DNA from 4 places in the Acetobacterium sp. MES1 genome. Region 4 is predicted to be linked to each of the others. Evidence: riboswitches for the same ligand, from Rfam matches in the RefSeq annotation. Region 4 holds a riboswitch; each other region holds the start of a gene.
The links. Region 4 has a riboswitch for cyclic di-GMP ahead of BI182_RS11040 (glycosyl hydrolase family 28-related protein). Riboswitches for the same ligand answer to the same signal wherever they lie in the genome.
Positions count from the first base shown of each region.

Region 1 (4,802 bases), on a different contig from region 4:
GCCGGTCAATTCGGGATGAACGATGGGGATTATCAGAAAATCCTCCAGATGCTGCAAAGCCCCCATGGGGTGGTCTATATTACCGGCCCCACCGGTAGTGGCAAAACCACCACCCTTTATATGATTTTGGAAATGCTCAGTCAGCGAAATGTCAATATTGCCACCATCGAAGATCCGGTGGAACGAAACCTGCCCAAGATCAATCAGACCCAGGTCAATATTTTGGCCGGGCTGACCTTTGATGTGGGACTCCGCTCGATCCTGCGGCAGGATCCTGACATTATCATGGTCGGTGAAACTCGGGACACCGAAACCGCCTCGATTGCTGTCCGTTCGGCCATTACCGGCCATCTGGTGCTGTCCACCCTCCATACCAACGACGCCGTGTCGGCGGTAGTTCGGCTCCAGGACATGGGCGTCGAGCCCTATCTGGTGGCCAACTCCCTGACCGGGGTGGTAGCCCAACGATTGGTCAAGAAAATCTGTCCCAACTGCCGCGAAGCCTATGTCGCTTCAGAAATTGAAAGAGAGCTGCTGGGAGAACCCCGGCTGACCACCCTCTACCGGGGCCGGGGCTGCCATATTTGTAATAATACCGGCTATAAAGGCAGAACTGCCATCCATGAAATTTTGGCGATTGATAAAACCATCCGCAATCTGATTTCCCGAAAAGAACCGATTGAGGATATTTATAACTATGTGGAACAAACCGGGAAGCTGATTCCGCTGAGAAAAAGTGTTGCTAATCTGACCATCCAGGGGATTACCTCGATGGAAGAATTTCTTAAATTATCATACTATGTGGAATAGGGAGGAGCCTGAGAATGCGTTTTTTAGATCTGGTCAACTATGGTCGCCGCAACGACTGTTCGGACATTCATTTATCCCGGGACCTGCCCCCGGTTTTTAGAAAAAACGGTCGCCTCTATCAGAGTGATTTTGAGCACAACCCGCAGCTGATTGAACAGCTGATTTTTAGCATCCTGACCCCGGCGGAGCGCAAAAAGCTGGAAGATGGAAGTGACCTGGATTTTTGCCATGTTACCCCGGAAGGGCTGCGGCAACGGGTCAATATCTATAAACAGCAGGGCAGCTATGCCGCCGCCATCCGCCTGCTTAACGATACCATCCCCAGCTTTGAGGAACTCAAGCTGCCACCGATTATCCGCAAGCTGGCATCGGAGCCCCGGGGGCTGATTCTGATTACCGGGCCCACTGGCAGCGGGAAATCAACCACCCTGGCCTCGATGATTGACTATATCAATACCAACCGGGCGGTCCATATCTTAACCATTGAAGACCCGGTGGAGTATAAGCATACACACAAGCACAGCATTGTTCATCAGCGGGAAATCGGGGTCGATGCCAGCTCCTTTGCCGCCGCCCTGCGGTCGTCGCTGCGGGAAGACCCGGATGTTATTCTGGTGGGCGAAATGCGGGACTACGAAACGGTATCGGCCGCCGTCACCGCCGCTGAAACCGGCCATCTGGTGCTGTCGACCCTGCATACCATTGGCGCCGCCAATACCATCGACCGAATCATTGACGTTTTTCCGCCCCACAGCCAACAGCAGATCCGCACCCAGCTGTCCAGCATTTTAAAAGGGGTCGTTACCCAGCAGCTGGTGCCCCTGGCTAGCGGCGAGGGCCGGATGGCCGCCCTGGAGGTGCTGATTGGCACCGATGCGGTCTTAAACCTGATCCGTGAAAACAAAACCCACCAACTGGCTTCGGTGATGCAAACCGGTGGCCGGGATGGGATGAAAACCCTCAATGCCGATTTGGCGATGCTGGTCCGCGACCAGAAAATCAGCTACGAGGTCGGCCTTGAGTGGGCCAGCGACAAGCAGGAGTTTAACCAGTATTTTGGGCGATAGCCTGTTATTAAAATAACGTCAGTTATAATTTGTAGGGGCGGTCCGTGACCGCCCACAACACGGTTGAAAATTCAGAACCTGTTCATAAAATGAACAAATTAAAAACACTTGGCTAAAAAACCACCTTATCCCATTAAAAATTTATAAAAAGATTAGCTTGACTTTTAATTGAAAAAGAATTACCCTAAGAGAGCGAAGAGCAAATCAGATGAAAGTCTGTGACGCAAAGCTTTAGGGTCTACGTTATGCTGGCGGTTTATACGCCAGATAATAGGACAGCCAGCTGCCACACGAGATGTGGCTTTTTTTGTGCCTAAAAGTTGAAATGATGGATAGAAATGACGGGCAGGTTTTTAAAGCGGGCAAATTTATGAGGGTTGTTACGCTTTCTAACGCAAGCGAATCAAAACAAGGCTAAAAAGAACAATGACTCAACCGCAAAAGAGTCATCTAAAATACAAAGGATATGTCACGAAGATGTAAAATATTAACTTGACTTTTTAATCACTATCAACTAAGATTAAACTAATGTAAATTCGAAAAAGGCAAAGCAGGGGAAACCCTGGGACGCAAAGCTAAAGGGTCTAAAGCCGTGGTCAGGGCACCAAACCACCACGATACGACAGCCAGCTGCCGCACGGTGAGAGTGCGGCTTTTTTTGACAAAAAATTTGGCAATAATGGAGCGGGATTAAGGCAGCTTAAGGAGAAGTGTGAGATAATCATTATCACTTACCAATCAGTCATATATAAAAATAAGTATATAAATCATCGCTGGCGCAGATGATCATATAGAGCATAAAAAAAACGAAATAAGGAGCAAAACATGGAACTGATTAATAAGATACGGAGAAGCAGAAAAGGGTTTACCCTGGTGGAAATTATTGTGGTATTGGTGATCCTGGCGGTGTTGGCGGCATTTACGATTCCTTCAATGATTGGATTTGTCAAAGATGCTAAAAAGAAAGCGGCGATTGCAGAACAGAGAGAAGTTTATGTAGCTGCGCAAGCAATCGCTACAGAATATTTTGCAAAAGACAAAGCTAATGCAAATACTAACCTAAATATAGCGACTCCCGCAGCGGCAGGTGCTATTGCGGTAAATTTAGGATCTGATGTGCTCAAAGGAGCGGACACAGATGCAGAAATTGCTGCTCTGCCTGAGGCGGCCAGAAAAATGTTGACTTTTCTGGGAACGGATATTAAAGCGAGTGAAGATGCTGGAGCTACTGATTCTTTATGGGTTGTAAAAATTGGTACAGATGGACAGGTAAAAGAAGTAACATATACAAGAGATGGAGAAGTCTTGGATCCGTTAAAGCCTAATTCAAAATTTGAGTAGTGAAATAAAGTTGATAGCCTATGCGCCATAGGATATTTTCTCCTCCCTCCCAGGCGCAAACCCGTCATTGGGTTTGCGGGGATAGGGAGATTTTTTTTATTTCAGCAGTTCATAAAAATCAAATATTCAGTAGGTGGGGACAATGAAGCAAACCAACACCAGCGTCAATCGGCGAGTCCACTACTAAAAAAAGCCAAATCTTTACATCCTTTTAAGCCAATCCGACGGATCACATGGTAAAATGAACCAACGTTTTGTCGTCAATCATTGCTGTCAAATTTTAAGGTTGGCAGCTTCACATTTCCGGGAGGTAAACCGTGAACCCAATTGCCAAATATCAGTTTCCTCCTGCCAAAAACGAGCCGGTCGCCTTTGATCGGGGGTTTCCCCTGGCGGTGGTCAGTATCCTGTTTTTTGTGGTGGTGATTATTGCCGGTCTGGTACTGAGTAGCCAGCACAGCGCCAATGCCGCCAATGCCCGGCTGGTCTATCTGGCCGCCCAGGCCAGAGCCATTGAGTCGGCGGCGACTGGTCACTACCAGGTGCCAGTGCAGGATGATCTGCTTGATTATATTGGCGTTGAGGTCAATCAGGATGCGGTCATCACTGTGGTTGATGAAAACCGGGATGCCACCATCGATTATATTGTCTATCGCCGGGGCGGACGGGTCACCAGCTATTCCCCCGGAAACCTTGAAGTTACCAAAGAAAAATAATGCGAAAGGAAAACGCCGATGGTTGCACTGATTCAATTTATTCTTTATCTCTATATTTTTGTCATCGGCATCGTCATCGGCAGTTTTCTTAACGTCGTCATTTATCGGGTGCCGCTGGAAATTTCGGTGGCTAACGGCCGTTCCTTTTGCCCGAACTGTAATGCCCCGATCAAGGGCTATCACAATATTCCGCTGTTTAGCTACCTCTGGCTGCGGGGCAAATGTGCCGATTGCGGCGGGTCCATATCCATCCGCTATCCGTTAGTCGAACTTTTTACCGGGCTGCTGGCGATTTTGATTTTTGCGGTCTACGGTTTTTCCTTTCAGTGGCTGGTGGTGTTTGCCGCCGGGGCGATTTTAATCTGCATCACGATGATCGATTTTGATACAATGATTATTCCCAATGGTCTGGTCATCGCCCTGATGGCCCCGGCGCTGCTCAGTTTTTTTGTTTTCACTGAAGTCGGATTGCTGTTCCGGGTCATTGGCATCTTTATCGTCAGTCTGCCGATGCTGGTGCTGGCACTCTTTATCTCTGACGCCTTTGGCGGCGGTGATATCAAACTGATGGCGGTGGCTGGCTTTATGCTGGGCTGGGGCAACACGCTGCTGGCGGCCTTTATTGGTGTCGTCCTGGGTGGGGTGGTGGCCGTTTATCTGCTGGTTAAAAAAACGGCGGATAAACATATGGCCTTCGGCCCCTATTTATGCATCGGCATCATGACAGCGCTGCTATTTGGTGATATAATAATACGTTGGTATCTGACCCTGTTTGGGTTAAAATAATTTAAGCTAAAGTCAAAAACGGAGGGCGCCCATGCCGGTTTATAAATATACAGCAAAAAATTTACAATCCCAGCTTATCAAG
Region 1 covers NZ_MJUY01000009.1:7,148-11,949, reverse strand. Annotated here, with positions in the region: gene BI182_RS02690 (GspE/PulE family protein) at 1-810, shown strand, start outside; gene BI182_RS02685 (type IV pilus twitching motility protein PilT) at 825-1,877, shown strand; cyclic di-GMP riboswitch class I at 2,066-2,168, shown strand; cyclic di-GMP riboswitch class I at 2,412-2,515, shown strand; gene BI182_RS02680 (type II secretion system protein) at 2,703-3,218, shown strand; gene BI182_RS02675 (hypothetical protein) at 3,536-3,934, shown strand; gene BI182_RS02670 (prepilin peptidase) at 3,953-4,720, shown strand; gene BI182_RS02665 (type II secretion system F family protein) at 4,752-4,802, shown strand, end outside.
Region 1: it holds a riboswitch for cyclic di-GMP, as region 4 does, so the genes downstream of both, BI182_RS02680 (type II secretion system protein) here and BI182_RS11040 (glycosyl hydrolase family 28-related protein) in region 4, are expected to answer to the same signal.

Region 2 (4,802 bases), on a different contig from region 4:
CAGGAAGGATCAATCATGAAGATAAAAAACATACTCATCGGAACCAGTGTTATTTTGGCCACCAGCGTGGCGCTTTATCACGCCGGTGTGATAAAAAAGGCCAAAACATTTGAAGACAGTCTGGATAAGAGTCCCAAATCGCTGGATGAAGCCGTTCTCTATGGCGGAAAAATGAAAGATTACCAAAAGCAAACGATGCAGGACATAAAAATCGGAGCCTTCTTTGGGGGCATGCAGCTTGATTTTTCAGAGGTGATCACCGAAAAAGATGCGTATCGCATGGATATCAACATCGTTAATGGTGGCCTAAACATCATTGTTCCTGACAACTTCCGGCTAAAAATTGTTGATACCTGTAAATTTGGCGGAATTGCCGATCACACGGTTTGTATCGATCCCGATCATTCAGTGGCCCTCTCGGTTTTTGCCGACATTACCTGTGGTGGTCTGAATTTTGAAAATCCTTCAGAATAATCATCGCCTGCGATAAACACTTAAAAAAACTGAAATCCAGCCTAAGCTGATTTCAGTTTTTCTTTGACAAGATCTTCAAATTCAAACACATTCATGGGCTTGGCATAGAAAAATCCCTGAGCAATGTCGCACCCCTTCTCTTTAAGAAACTCCACCTGTTCCCGGGTTTCCACCCCTTCAGCCACGGTAATCAGATCCAGATCCTTGGCCATGTTCAACATACTGGTAATGATCTTCTCTCCCCGGGCATTATCCGTCGATTCGCTGAAAAAAGCCTTGTCCAATTTTAAAATATCCGCTGGTAGGTTTTTTAAGGTGTTGAGAGATGAATAGGCCCGACCAAAATCATCAATGGAAATATGAAATCCAAAATCTTTTAAATGATTCATAATCTCAACCATCTGGACATCATTATTAAAAATCGTACCTTCGGTCAGCTCAATTTCGATCATTTTAGGATCGATCTGATAACGATTGGTAATAGCCAGCAATTCTTCCGGTAACAGCATATTTTCCAGATGAAGCCGGGAAAAATTAACCGAAATAATCATATTGGTCAGTTGATCCATTTCTTTTTGCCATTTGGCCAGTAGCTTGCACACCGCTTCAAACATATAGGTATCAATTTTTTTGACAAACCCATTTTTTTCAAACAAGGGAATAAATTCATTGGGTGGCAGCATCCCCCGCTCGGGATCATTCCAGCGCACCAGCGCCTCGGCACCAATAATCTGTTCGTCCGAAAACAGATATTTGGGCTGAAGATAAACTTCAAATTCGCCACTTGCCAATGCTTTTTCCATTCGGTTTTCAATTTCATTTTCAAGAATCAGTGCAACCCGCATGGATTCTTCATAAAATGCATAGCTAATCTGGGAATTATCTTTGATCGACCGTTTTGCCATATTGGCACGATCACTAAGCGCACTAATATCCAACTCCGTTTCGCCAATCAGATAGATACCCATAGAGATGCTGACGATGAATTTCTGAGAGTAACTATTGATTTTGCGAATTAAATTTTCCAGCCTCTGAGAAAACTCTCCATAGCCCTCATAGTTCATTAAAATACAAAAATTATCGGTGGCCATTCGGGCAAAAAGCTCTTCTTCATTGAGATACTTTTCTAATATTTTTGCGATAGCAGTGAGGATTTCATTACCGGTCTGGTGCCCGTATAAGTCATTGATGGCCTTAAACTTATCGATATCAAAGATAACCATCGCATAATCAAGGCTATTATCTGTGTCCAGGATTCGTTCACACTCCTTTTTAAACGTGATCCAGTTGGGGCAACCCGTTAAAAAATCAAAATCCTGGAGCTGCTTAAGCCGCTGGATTTCTTTTTTAAAGGTACCGATGGCAAGATTACTGCTTAAACTGATCACAAAGAGACCCATAAACGCCAGACCATAGAGAAGCGTCCCCAGAATTATCTCGTAAGACTCCTGAGTTAAAGCCACAAAATTAATGAAGCCCATCATCATGACCAAAAAAAACAACGCAAAGCTGAGAATTAAAAACTTTTTTTCGTCATATTTCTTCACCATTACCTCCTAAATCGTTAAATCTATTTGAGTAACTGGCTGACTTAAGAAAGTCCCTTTAGCTTTGCGTCACTATTTCACAACAGTTTTGCCCTGTAATTCAGTATTTTTTATGCCGAAGAACCATATTTTTTGGCGTTTTTTCAGGAACGTTAATCGACAATTTGTATTATTTTTTTTAATATTGTATCACAATTGTAACGATCTGTCGTGTGCTAAATATTCAATTTTTCATTCTTTCGTTGCCACTATCGCAAAGAATAGCCGATTCTTTTGTGGACGCTGTGATTGTCTATAGCCGTTCTTCCAATTCGGCAGTCAGATCTTCATAACCAGGCTTATGCAGCAAGGCAAACATATTCTTTTTATAGGCTTCCACTCCGGGCTGATCAAAAGGATTAACCCCCAGTAAATAACCATTTAAGCCACAGGCTTTTTCGAAAAAATAAATCAGTTTGCCAATATGAAAGGCATCCAGTTTTTTAAGTCGGATGATCCCATTGGGGACTCCGCCATCAACATGAGCCAGCAGGGTGCCCATAAAGGCTTTTTCATTGACAGCATCGATTTCCCAGCCGGTGAGGTAGTTAAGTCCTTCCAGATTCTTTTCGTCCCGGAAAACTTTGAGATCCGATTGATCCGCTTCGATGACAATTACGGTTTCAAAATGGTTTTTGGGACCATCCTGAATCATCTGCCCCAGCGAATGGAGATCGGTGGAAAAATGCGCCGAAGCCGGAAAAAGACCCTTGCCATCTTTACCGTCACTTTCACCAAATAATTGTTTCCACCACTCTGCCAGATACTCCAGAGAGGGATCATAATCCACTAATATTTCAATATTCTTGCTGCGGTTGTAAAGGACATTCCGATACAATGCATATTGGAAACAGGGGTTTTTTTCAAACTCCGGTTTGTTATACTCCTCATAGCCAGATTTTCCACCGTCCATCAGCGCATCAATATCAATCCCCGCTGCTGCAATGGGCAGCAAACCGACGGCGGTATAAACGGAGTAACGACCGCCAATATCATCGGGAATCACGAAGGTTTCGTAGCCTTCTTCATCAGCCATAAACTTTAAGGCTCCCCGGGCGGCATCCGTTGTCACAAAGATCCGCTCCTGTGCCCCCGCTTTGCCATACTTATCTTCCAAAAACTGTTTGAAAAACCGAAAGGCGATGGCCGGTTCCGTGGTTGTCCCGGATTTCGAAATAACATTGACACAGACATCCTGATCCGCAAGCAGTGCCAGCAACTTTTCCAGATATTTTCCACTGATATTCTGACCGGCAAAATATATTTTAGGGGCTTTTCGTACTGCTCGGGGTTCTTCATTATAAAAAGGGCTGGTCAGGGCTGTAATGACTGCTTTTGCGCCTAAATAGGAACCACCGATACCAATCACCACCAACGCATCGCAACGCTCTTTAATTTTTTCGGCGGCCTCTTTAATCCGGACAAATTCATCCTGATCATATTTGATCGGATAGTCCACCCAGCCCAGAAAATCATTGCCCACCCCAGTTTTATTGTTCAAGTCATCATTGGCTTGAGCCAACTGTTGATAGCGGCTTTCAAACTCACTGGAATCTATATTTGCATAAGAGAGATCGAAACGAATACTCATAATTCTTACCTTCTTTCTTAACTATTAACATAGTTTCATTTTACACCATCAGCGATTGGAGTGTCAATTAATGTTCATCTACCAACCTGAAAGAAAGTTGAAATGCAACGGATCTTTGAGCCAATTCCCGCATAACAGATGACTTTTGTGATTTGATATGATAAAATGGGCAAAACCAAGAAAAGAAGAGGTGTAAAATGGAAACGCGAGTACTGGGACAAACCGGATTAGAAGTATCCCTTATTGGCTTTGGTGGCATTCCAATCCAACGCTGTAACCAATGGGAAGTTGACGAAATTGTTGAAAACCTTATTGAAGAAGGCGTTAATTTTATTGACACTGCCAGAGCTTACACCAACAGTGAAGAAATGATCGGGGAAGCATTGAAACAATGGGGTCGGGAACATTTTTACCTGGCTACAAAAACCCCAAAACTCAGCTATGATGAGGTAATGGCTGATGTTAAAACCAGTCTGGCCGAGTTACAAACCGATACCATCGATTTGTATCAGTTCCATAATGCCAAAACGATGACCGATTATGAAACTATTATGAGCCCCGGGGGTGGATATGATGCGCTGGTCGACTGTAAAAAACAGGGGCTGATTAAACATATCGGCATTACCTCCCACTCTTATGAAGTTCTCGATCGTGCTCTGGATGAGGATAAATTTGAGACCATTCAGTTTCCTTATAATATTGTCGAAAACCGTGGCGGACCGCTCTTTGAAAAAGCCAAATCAAAAAATGTCGGGGTCATTATTATGAAACCACTGGCTGGCGGCGCTTTTATCCACGCTAATTACGCCCTGCGCTGGGTAGCTGAAAATCCCAATATTTCAGTATTGATCCCTGGCATGGATTCAGTCAAACAGGTTCTAAAAAATACCCGAGTCGGCAACGATTTTGTGCCGCTGACCGATGACGAACGAGAAACCCTTGAAGCCGATGCCAAGGCACTGGGAAAAACATTCTGTCGCCGTTGCGGTTATTGCGCCCCCTGTCCCCAGGGCATTGACATCCCAATGCAGTTTATTGTTGAAGGTTATTACCGCCGCTACGATCTTGAGGAATGGGCCCTGGATCGTTATCGCAGCTTTGTTGCCAATGCGTCAGACTGTATCCAGTGCGGCGAATGCGAACCCCGGTGT
Region 2 covers NZ_MJUY01000004.1:53,258-58,059, reverse strand. Annotated here, with positions in the region: gene BI182_RS01210 (LiaF domain-containing protein) at 16-474, shown strand; gene BI182_RS01205 (putative bifunctional diguanylate cyclase/phosphodiesterase) at 516-2,021, opposite strand; cyclic di-GMP riboswitch class I at 2,049-2,124, opposite strand; gene BI182_RS01200 (glucose-6-phosphate isomerase) at 2,314-3,651, opposite strand; gene BI182_RS01195 (aldo/keto reductase) at 3,849-4,802, shown strand, end outside.
Region 2: it holds a riboswitch for cyclic di-GMP, as region 4 does, so the genes downstream of both, BI182_RS01205 (putative bifunctional diguanylate cyclase/phosphodiesterase) here and BI182_RS11040 (glycosyl hydrolase family 28-related protein) in region 4, are expected to answer to the same signal.

Region 3 (4,802 bases), on a different contig from region 4:
ATGTCAACCCAAACTTTTGATATTTAGACTAACTTCGTTTTCATTTTTTTTAATTAAACCCGAAATAGGATCGGCAATGGATTGTTAACGTGGTTAATATTATAAAAGATAAAGTAACAAAATACAAAATAAAATAATTAAAAAAAAGGTTCTCTTAGAGATTAGTTAATGTTAAAATTATGTTAAATTCAAAAAGGTGATATAATTTAGAGAAATTCGATTATCCTGGTTAACATAAGGATATTAGGTTGCAAATGCATGGTCTTTCATTATGTTTATTAATTTGGAATAGATGTTGCCTTAATCAATGATTATTTTGGAGGAAATAATGACGTTAGAAATGCTGATTGGCCTTTTCGGAGGTTTAGGGTTATTTGTTTTTGGGATGCACATGATGAGCGAAGGCTTAAAAACGGTAGCTGGAACAAAAATGAAAAAACTATTGGAAGTTTTAACCAATAATAAGGTTAAAGCGATCCTGGTGGGAACCGTTGTCACAATGATTGTTCAGAGTTCCAGCACCACAACGGTGATGGTGGTTGGTTTTGTCAATGCTGCGCTGATGACACTTACCCAGGCGGCTGGGGTTATACTCGGTGCCAATATTGGAACAACAGTCACAGCTCAGTTAATTGCATTTAATGTGACGGAACTTGCACCCGTTTTTATCGGCTTTGGTGCCCTGATAACGCTTTTCAGTTCCCGCAAAAAAAATCGCGATTGGGGCAGTATCATGCTTGGTTTTGGGATCTTATTCTTTGGTATCGCTGCGATGTCAACTGCAATGGAGCCACTCCGGGAAAGTGAAGATTTCATTTATCTGTTATCAACTTATGGAAAAAATCCGCTGCTGGGAGTTTTGATCGGAACCCTGATCACCGGTATCATACAAAGCAGTAGTGCCTCCATTGGTTTGCTCCAGGCACTGGCCTTGTCAGGGGTATTTGCCAGTATTGGGGGAACCGGTGCGATCCAAATCTGTATTCCCATTTTAATCGGTACCAATATTGGAACCTGTGTGACCGCTCTGATTTCCTGCATTGGCACCTCCACGGCCGCAAAAAAAGCGGCCTTTATCCACCTTTTTGTTAATGTTTTTGGCGCCATCTGGGTGATGATCCTGCTCGTTGGGATGGACAGCATCATGGCGATTAATCCCATTTATGAATTCATTGTCAGTATTTCCGGCGTATTTATCAGTAGTAGCGGTGAGGTGGTTCCCAATGTGGCAAGACAAATTGCCATGGCGCATACCTTTTTTAATGTAGCCAACACCATTGTATTATTCCCCCTGATTAATTATTTTGTCACCTTTCTGGATCGAATCTATCCTGAGAAAGAAGAAGAAAAAGGATTGCAGCTGGATGATCGATTGCTCAATAATCCTTCTGTTGCTTTAGGTCAGGTTGTCAAAGAAACAAATCGCCTGGCCGAAATGAGTTTTAAGAATTTTAAAATCGCCTGTGAATCCATCATGGATGGGAATGAAAAGCTGGTTGAAGAAATAGTTAAGCGGGAAGAACGCATTGATGAATTTCAGCAAGGCATCGTGGAATACTCGGTTAAGCTTTCAAACGAAAATATGTCGGAAGAAGAAAATGATCGTCTGGCCTTCGTCATGAAAGGGAGCCATGATCTGGAGCGAATTGGCGATCATGCCATGAATATCGGGGAGCTGGCTGAGATGCGGGCGACTAATAAAATCGTCTTCAGTGATATTGCCAATCAGGAAGTGTTAAATTTAATCAGTTTGACTTCCAACACACTCAGAGATATGGTAGAATTAATGGAAACAGAAGAGTCAAGCTTATGTTATAAAATTCTTGATGAAGAAGAAGAAATTGATGAAATGACAGAAAGCTTAAAGGATGACCACATCCGTCGTCTTAACGAGGGAATCTGCAATCCTTATGCCGGAGTCATTTTTCTGGATCTGTTGACCAATATTGAACGGGTTGGTGATCATGCCTCGAACATTGCCCAGGGTATTTTAGGTTTAAAACTGCATCAGGGGTTGATTGCCAAAGATGATTATGACAATGAGATGGAAGATAGTCAGCAATAAATACAACCAACCTGGTAGGGTCAAAACGCAGATAAATACAGCTAAATAGAGGTGTTTACAAGAAATTTACCTTAAAGAAAGTAATATTTTCATTGACAATGAGAGGATTATATCGTAATATTACAACAACGTAATATTGGCATACTTATTGAAAAGTAAGGACGCAAAACTACAGGGTCTAAATACGGTGGTATATGACAGCCAGTTGCAAATTGAGATGGTGATTACCATGATGAGCAGTGGCAATGTCGCTGCTTTTTTTTGTTAGAAATTAAACCATAAAATGAGTTGCAGGGTTATAGTCGACTGTTATATAATAATGACCGGTTTGTTTTTCAGGAAAGATTCTTTTGACGGAAACAATTGTTATTTAAAATAGGAGTTTTCTTAAGATCCAATTTAATTTGTGATATAGATGTTTACAGAGGTCTTTTTCGCTTATATAGTATACATATAGTATGTAGGTTATTGCGGTCGTTTCGGCTGTTATAATAAACGAACAATTTTAATTGTTCGATATGTTAGCGGTACGTTTTTGTATCGGTAATAATTAAATTTACGAAGGGAGGTAGGCAATGAATTTAGAGTTTCAAGCGACAGGAAAGTCGACAATGACGGGAGTGAGAGGGTTTAATTTGCAATCAGAAAATCCGTCCACCAGTCAGTCATGCGGACACGAAAGAAGCGCCCAGTTTAAAGATTTGCTGGATCAGTCAAAACAGAATGTCAGCCATGCGGATCATCATTTGGAGAAGGTTCGAAAGAATCAGCGGGAAACCAAATCGATTGCGGAAAACAATCGACGGCAAAGCGATCAAACATCACTAAAAGATGATGCGGTCACGACTATTGATGATCAAGTTGAAGAACCGAAGGAAGCGGAGCTAAAAAGCGATGAAGGACAGCAAAGCAGTTCTTTATCAACACTGGATTCAGCACAGTTAATGGCTATCCAGAGTTTTCAGGGAGGTATCGAAACAGCACTGACACGGCTTAACCTGAAATTAGGGATTGAAGGGGTTGAAGAGCCGAAGACAGGCAGTGATCAGGGGCAAATGCTCGTCTTGGCAGGCAAAGTTACAAAAGAAGAGATGCTGATTTTTCAACAAAACACCAGCCAGATGGAAAGTGAAAACCAAGTCAAAATTGATGGTGATCCGGAGATAGTTAAAGGTGTCAAGCCTGAGCAAGCGAGTGTACAAACCTCTGATAATGAAGGTGATCAATCTTTAAAAAAAGAAAATCAAATCGAGCTGGGAGATGAATTCAAATTTACAATTTCAACAGATTCCCGGCGACAAATGTTTAAACAGGTTGAAGCCGTTAGACCTGTGTTGACAGAAATAAAATTTTCAGAAGATGCTGAACCGGAAATAGCGGCAACAACATTCAGAGAAGATACTGAACCGGAGATAGCAGCAACAACATTCAGAGAAGACACTGAACCGAAAATGGCGGCAAGAACATTTAGTGAAGATGTTGAACCGGAAATTGCAATAACTGAATATGCTGAATCTGGCTTAGTGGATGATGTTTCTAAAATCACAGGGGGCGTTGCAAAGAATGAGGAACGATCAGGGGAAGAATCTGATGACAAAAGAATATTAGTATCGGATGTTCTAGAAAAAGCACAAGGGCAAATTGGAGATCAGAATTTAGAAAAAATGAATAGCCGGGAAGTTAATATGGCCGCTGTTAATTCAAACAAAAGCGCAGAAGTTCAAGCAACGAACAAAACAGAGGTCGCTCAGCAGGTTCAGCAGAAAATTCTTCAGAATTTCGAGCCCAACAAGCCAACGGTATTTCAAATGACCTTGTCACCAGATAATTTAGGCGATATTGATGTCAAATTGAGCTACGATCAGGGAAAACTGATCATTGATATTATGGCCGTCAGCCAGGAAACCCAAAAACTATTGGGAAAACAAATTAATCAATTGGTTAGAGGTTTGGCGCTTCAGAATGTTCAAGTGGAAACGGTGCACTTAAATACCCCGGTAGAACAAAGTGGCGATAGTCAGAACGCAGCATTTATGATGAACAATGGTTCTGATCCCAATCAAAATCAAAATCAGGCTCTGTTAAGAGAACGGTTTATTAAAAGCAGCGGAGTATTAAACAGCATCACAACAAATGGTGATGAAGACGAATCGGTATTAATTCCCCAGAATCTCCAGAACTATACCAACCACCGTGTGAATTATTTGATTTAAGGAGGAAGATATAATGGCGATTGATAGTATTAATAATTATTTAAGTACCGCAGCAGCGACGTCAGCAACAACTACTTCGACAAAGAAAACCGGCACATCTTTGGATATGGATGATTTTCTCAAGTTGATGGTGGCCCAGTTACAGAATCAGGATATGAACAATACCGCAGACACCTCGCAATATACAACCCAGATGGCTCAATTTTCGATGGTGCAGGCCTTGACTGAACTGAATGAAATGACCAAAACGGTTTACTCCATGAGTTTGATTGGAAAAGACATTACTCTGGCAGAAAACGCTTCTGATGGATCTCTCCATGTGGTATCAGGGGTTGTTGAAGGTGTCAACTTATATGACGGCGATGCTCAGGTGATTGTGAATGGTGTGTCTTACCCGATGAGCAGTATTATGGAAGTAACGCAGTCGAAATCAGAATAATTGACATTTAGTGTTTAAGAAGAGGTGATCCAATGACGGACAGAATCAATGGGAATTTTTATCGGTTAAATGATGCCATCATTCG
Region 3 covers NZ_MJUY01000047.1:25,342-30,143, reverse strand. Annotated here, with positions in the region: gene BI182_RS12390 (Na/Pi cotransporter family protein) at 329-2,065, shown strand; cyclic di-GMP riboswitch class I at 2,194-2,278, shown strand; gene BI182_RS12385 (flagellar hook-length control protein FliK) at 2,641-4,278, shown strand; gene BI182_RS12380 (flagellar hook assembly protein FlgD) at 4,292-4,717, shown strand; gene BI182_RS12375 (TIGR02530 family flagellar biosynthesis protein) at 4,750-4,802, shown strand, end outside.
Region 3: it holds a riboswitch for cyclic di-GMP, as region 4 does, so the genes downstream of both, BI182_RS12385 (flagellar hook-length control protein FliK) here and BI182_RS11040 (glycosyl hydrolase family 28-related protein) in region 4, are expected to answer to the same signal.

Region 4 (4,802 bases):
GATCCCTTTGATGAGTGATTATCAACAACACATTTTTAATGAGTGCAAAATGAATGCAAGTCACGCAGGCGCAGAATTACATGATAATTCTTATCAAATTCTCCCAAATTTCCCGGAAAGTAAAAACGAGTCAAAGAAAAAAAAGCGAGGAATCAAAATGGATGTTTCAATCATGCAACCTTATTTATTTCCTTATATTGGATATTTTCAAATGATTAATTGTTCAGATTATTTTGTGATTGCAGATGATGTGCAGTTTATCAGGAAAGGCTGGATCAACAGAAACCGGATTTTATTAAATGGCGAACCTTTACTGATCACATTACCATTAAATCGAGACAGTTCTTTCCTCGACATCAATAAACGGAGCTTTGTAATGCAATCTGACCCAAGGGGAAGTCGTGCATTCCTGAATAAAATTGTGAATTCATACCGGAAAGCTCCGGAATTCAAATTGATTTATCCTTTAATTGAAGTGATTGTGAATTTTAGCAATAATAACGTTGCAGAGTTCCTGACGAATAGTATAAAAGAAATTTGTGTATTTCTGGACATTGAAACAGAAATATTAATTGAATCCTCCTTTTTATTATCACCGGAACTAGATTATCAGGATTCAGTTATTTATGTGTGCAAAGAATTGAAGGCAAAACGTTACATAAATTCGATCGGTGGAATGGATTTATATTCAAAACGTAAATTTGCAGAAAATGGTATTGAACTTAAATTTATTAAAACGAGGGAGACATTAGAATACCGACAATTTTATTATCAGTTTGTGCCAAACTTATCGATCATTGATGTGATGATGTTTAATCCCAGGGATCGAATTAAAGCGATGCTAACAGAATATGACCTGGTTGAAGGCCACAATTAGATCATTGCGACATTAAAAGAATTCAAGATATCGGATCGAGGTTATTTTTTACTAAGTGATTTTTGACGGCTTGGCAAAAGTCCCAGTTTTCAAAAAGCTCTTCCCAGTTATTGATAATTGCAGGAACATTGATGCTTTGGTCTAATCGCTTCAGAAACTCGTCACGCTCGATTGTGACGACGCCCATGCTTTTGAGATGATCGGTTGGCCAGGTTCCGCAATCGATCATCGTACAGTTCAATTCTTCCAGTCGAATGGTCAAGGCGATCATGGCAAATTTCGAAGCGTGGTTAACACGTGTAAACATTGAAGAGATATAAAAATATGAGCCGCATGAGAAGCCAAACAATCCGGCCACCAGATTGCCATCTTGCCAAACCTCGATGGAGTGTTTGTAACCTAAATCATGTAAAGTGCAACACGATTTTTTACGGTCAGGGGTGAGCCAGGTGTACGCTTCTCGGGATTCGGTACAGCCATTGATGACATCATCAAACGCTTTGTCCACGGTCAGGTGAAAATGGTTGTGCTTAATTAAACGCCACATGACTTTTGAAATATGAAGATGCTCAGGAAACAAAACACAACGGATCTCTGAAGTCCACCATAAAATTGGCTGATCAACAAGTGATGATGGGTAAATACCATTTTTGAAAGCAAAAATAATTCGTTCAGGGCTTAGATCGCCACCAACCGCTAATAATTCGCCAGCAGAACCCATCCGGACGCTCTTGTTCGCAGTTGTATGTGGTGGAAAATATAATTCTTTGGTTAAAAAATATGCTTTGCCTTTATACTGGATATGTTTTATATAAAATGCCTTGAGAGTACCATTGAACAATCGTGCATCCATTTTAATCAGTTGTGATTTAAAATTTTTAAACATAATTTAGCGCCTCCCGATACAAAGTTTCGTGTAAAAAAAGACTGATTGGGTACATTTATTTATTACCCAAAAATGTGATTTATCTGCGTTAAGTTAAAAAAATAAAATGAGTTGCATCACAAACTACCGATTTCTGAAATCAAAAATATCTGACAATTAAGCCATTTTGGCAAGGATAGCAATTGATCCGAAGAGATACCATATCTTGGAACAGAATATTTCTGGCATCAACATATAGCGCATGTGACGGTTTTGAAGCTCTGGCAAAAACAAATTTAAAAAAAGTTAAACAAGGCATTGACTAGTATCCAAAAATGTGATATAGTGAGCCCAAGAAAAGCAAATATTTTAATATTCGAATATTTGCTCAGTTAAGAGATTGTATGTAAGTGCGATTCAAAAAATGGAACGTATAAAACAATACTTAACAAATCAATTTGATTTGGGGAGTTGTTTAAGGTGCCGTTTATTTTCTACGATAAAAGCAAATTTGGTGAAAGTCAGAGACGCAAAGCTAAAGGGCCTGTAAAATGGCAGCCAGCTACCGAAAGGAAGGTAACATACTCAAAAAAAGCGATTACAAAATTTTAATATTGATCGTGGAATCACTTTCCAACGATAAAGGCAAACCTGTTGAAAAATAGGGACGCAAAGCTAAAGGGCCTGTAAAATGGCAGCCAGTTACCGAAAGGGAAGTTTTTTATTTGCAATTCATCGTTATTCAACGAAAAAGGCAAACCAACTGAAAAGTTGGGACGCAAAGCTAAGGGCCTGTAAAATGGCAGCCGGCTACCGAAAGGAATACCATCATGAAAAAAATATCTGTTTTTTTAGTCACATTATTTGTGTTATTTAGTGTTATGCCAATAAATTCGGCATTTGCAGCCAGAGTCAGACCTCCTAAAAAACCTGTCACAGTTACACAACCCGTGGTGACCGAACCCGTGGTGACCGAACCCGTAGTGACTGAACCCGTAGTGACTGAACCCGTAGTGACTGAACCCGTAGTGACTGAACCAGTTGTCACACCACCAACAACACCAGTGAATCAGGGAGTCAGTGTCAAAGATTTTGGCGCAAAAGGGGATGGCATCACCAATGATACGGCAGCGATTCAAAATGCCATTAATGATGCCAGCAGTAAAAACGTTACCTTGACAATTCCGGCAGGAACCTATGTGGTTACCAGTCAACTGGAAGTCAAGAACAATACCAGAATCAGCGGTTATGGGGCTACCTTGTACATGGCGCCACAGCCGTCAGCCGTAGCAAATATTTTGTGGTCAAATCCGGCTTCATACATTTCAAATGTTACCCTTGAAGGGTTGACACTAAAATCCCAGAACACCATCGCTGGAGCCGACTATTATGCCAACAGCATGATCAGTAACGTTCAGGGAATGTTTTTCCAGGGCATCAGCAATCTGACGATCAAAGATGTTTCGATGGACAGTATGTATGTGGGTCTGAAAATGGGACAATCCGGAAGCAGCCGCAACCAGGGAGTCACCGTCAGCAATCTTAAAATTGATAAAACCGGGATGCCCATTCAGATTTCCGGAACTAACAACTTAACCATGACCGACAGTATTCTTAACGCCAATGATGGCGGAACAAAATGGCTTCATGCAGCTTATATTCGCGGCGATAACAGCAATTTCCTGTTTCGAAACGTCGAGTTCAATAATGCCCCTGGTGGCGGTATTGCTGTAGCTGGTAATGAAAAATTCCCAACCCCACCGGATCACATCGTCTTTGAAAATTGTCGTGTCAAGAACAGCGTTGTCGGGATGCACATCAATACTGGTGCCAATAACGTCACAGTTAAAGGCTTAACCATCACTGGCAGCGGTCTGGGATTCAAAATTGCTGATGCCAACAGCTTAACCATCAGCGATGTCAACATCAGTGGTGCCAAGCCAACAACCACCGATATTGGCGCATTCAGCATCGGCAACAGCTATCAGGCAAGTATTAGCAATGTTACCGTTGACTCAACCGGGATGGCCGGTGCATTGTACTGGTTTATCGGAGAAGTGAAGGATACCACGATCTCTGGAATGAACGTTACAAATGTCAATAAAATTCCGTTAATCAGTGCCAGCAGCACTTCCAAGACAACCAATGTCGTGGTTGAAAACTCCAGCTTCCAGTACAGCAGTATCGACAAATACGGTATCGGATTCAGAGGTGTGGGATCACAGGCCGTGCTGCGAAACAATACCTTTACCAATAGCGGCGCATCCTACTCTTATCTGATTTATAATCCCGAAGGAACCCAGATTCAAGTGTCCAATAATTCTTACAGCGGATTCCAGCGACTGAATTCCAGCTCTGATTTTTCCGTGGCTACCAATAATTTTAATCTGCTGACAGCAAAGGTTGATTAAGAAAAAAGAATAATTGGAATTATTTCTGAAACAAAATAAAAGATCAAGAAAAAATAAGCCGTGCTTTTGCAGGGCTTATTTTTTTGCTGCAAAAGGATAAAAAAGAAAAACTGGTTTTTCGGAATGAATATTCATTAAAATAGTGGTAAGTTACGGCTGAAAGGGGTAAAATACATACAATGGAATATGAATAAGTTTTGAGAAAAAGGCGGAGTAAAAATGAAAATACTAATTACTGGTGTGGCAGGCTTCATTGGTTTTCATTTAGCTAGTTCATTGCTTGGCGAGAATCATCAAATAGTTGGAATTGACAATCTTAATGATTATTACGAACAATCCTTAAAAGAAGATCGTTTGGTTATCTTGAAAAATCATTGCAAGTTTAGTTTCTATCAAGTGGATTTAAAAAATGAAGCTGCAGTCGATCAAGTTTTCGAAACCCATCGACCCGACTATGTGGTTAATCTGGCTGCGCAAGCTGGCGTCCGTTATTCAATCACTAACCCTTATGCCTATCTGGATTCCAACCTTGTGGGATTTATGAATATCCTTGAAGCATGTCGCAATTATCCAGTGGAGCATCTTCTTTATGCCTCATCAAGCTCAGTGTATGGTGGAAATAAACAGGTGCCATTTTCGACCAATCACA
Region 4 covers NZ_MJUY01000036.1:88,152-92,953, reverse strand. Annotated here, with positions in the region: gene BI182_RS11050 (WbqC family protein) at 11-877, shown strand; gene aat (leucyl/phenylalanyl-tRNA--protein transferase) at 900-1,763, opposite strand; cyclic di-GMP riboswitch class I at 2,237-2,312, shown strand; cyclic di-GMP riboswitch class I at 2,377-2,452, shown strand; cyclic di-GMP riboswitch class I at 2,486-2,560, shown strand; gene BI182_RS11040 (glycosyl hydrolase family 28-related protein) at 2,573-4,153, shown strand; gene BI182_RS11035 (NAD-dependent epimerase) at 4,373-4,802, shown strand, end outside.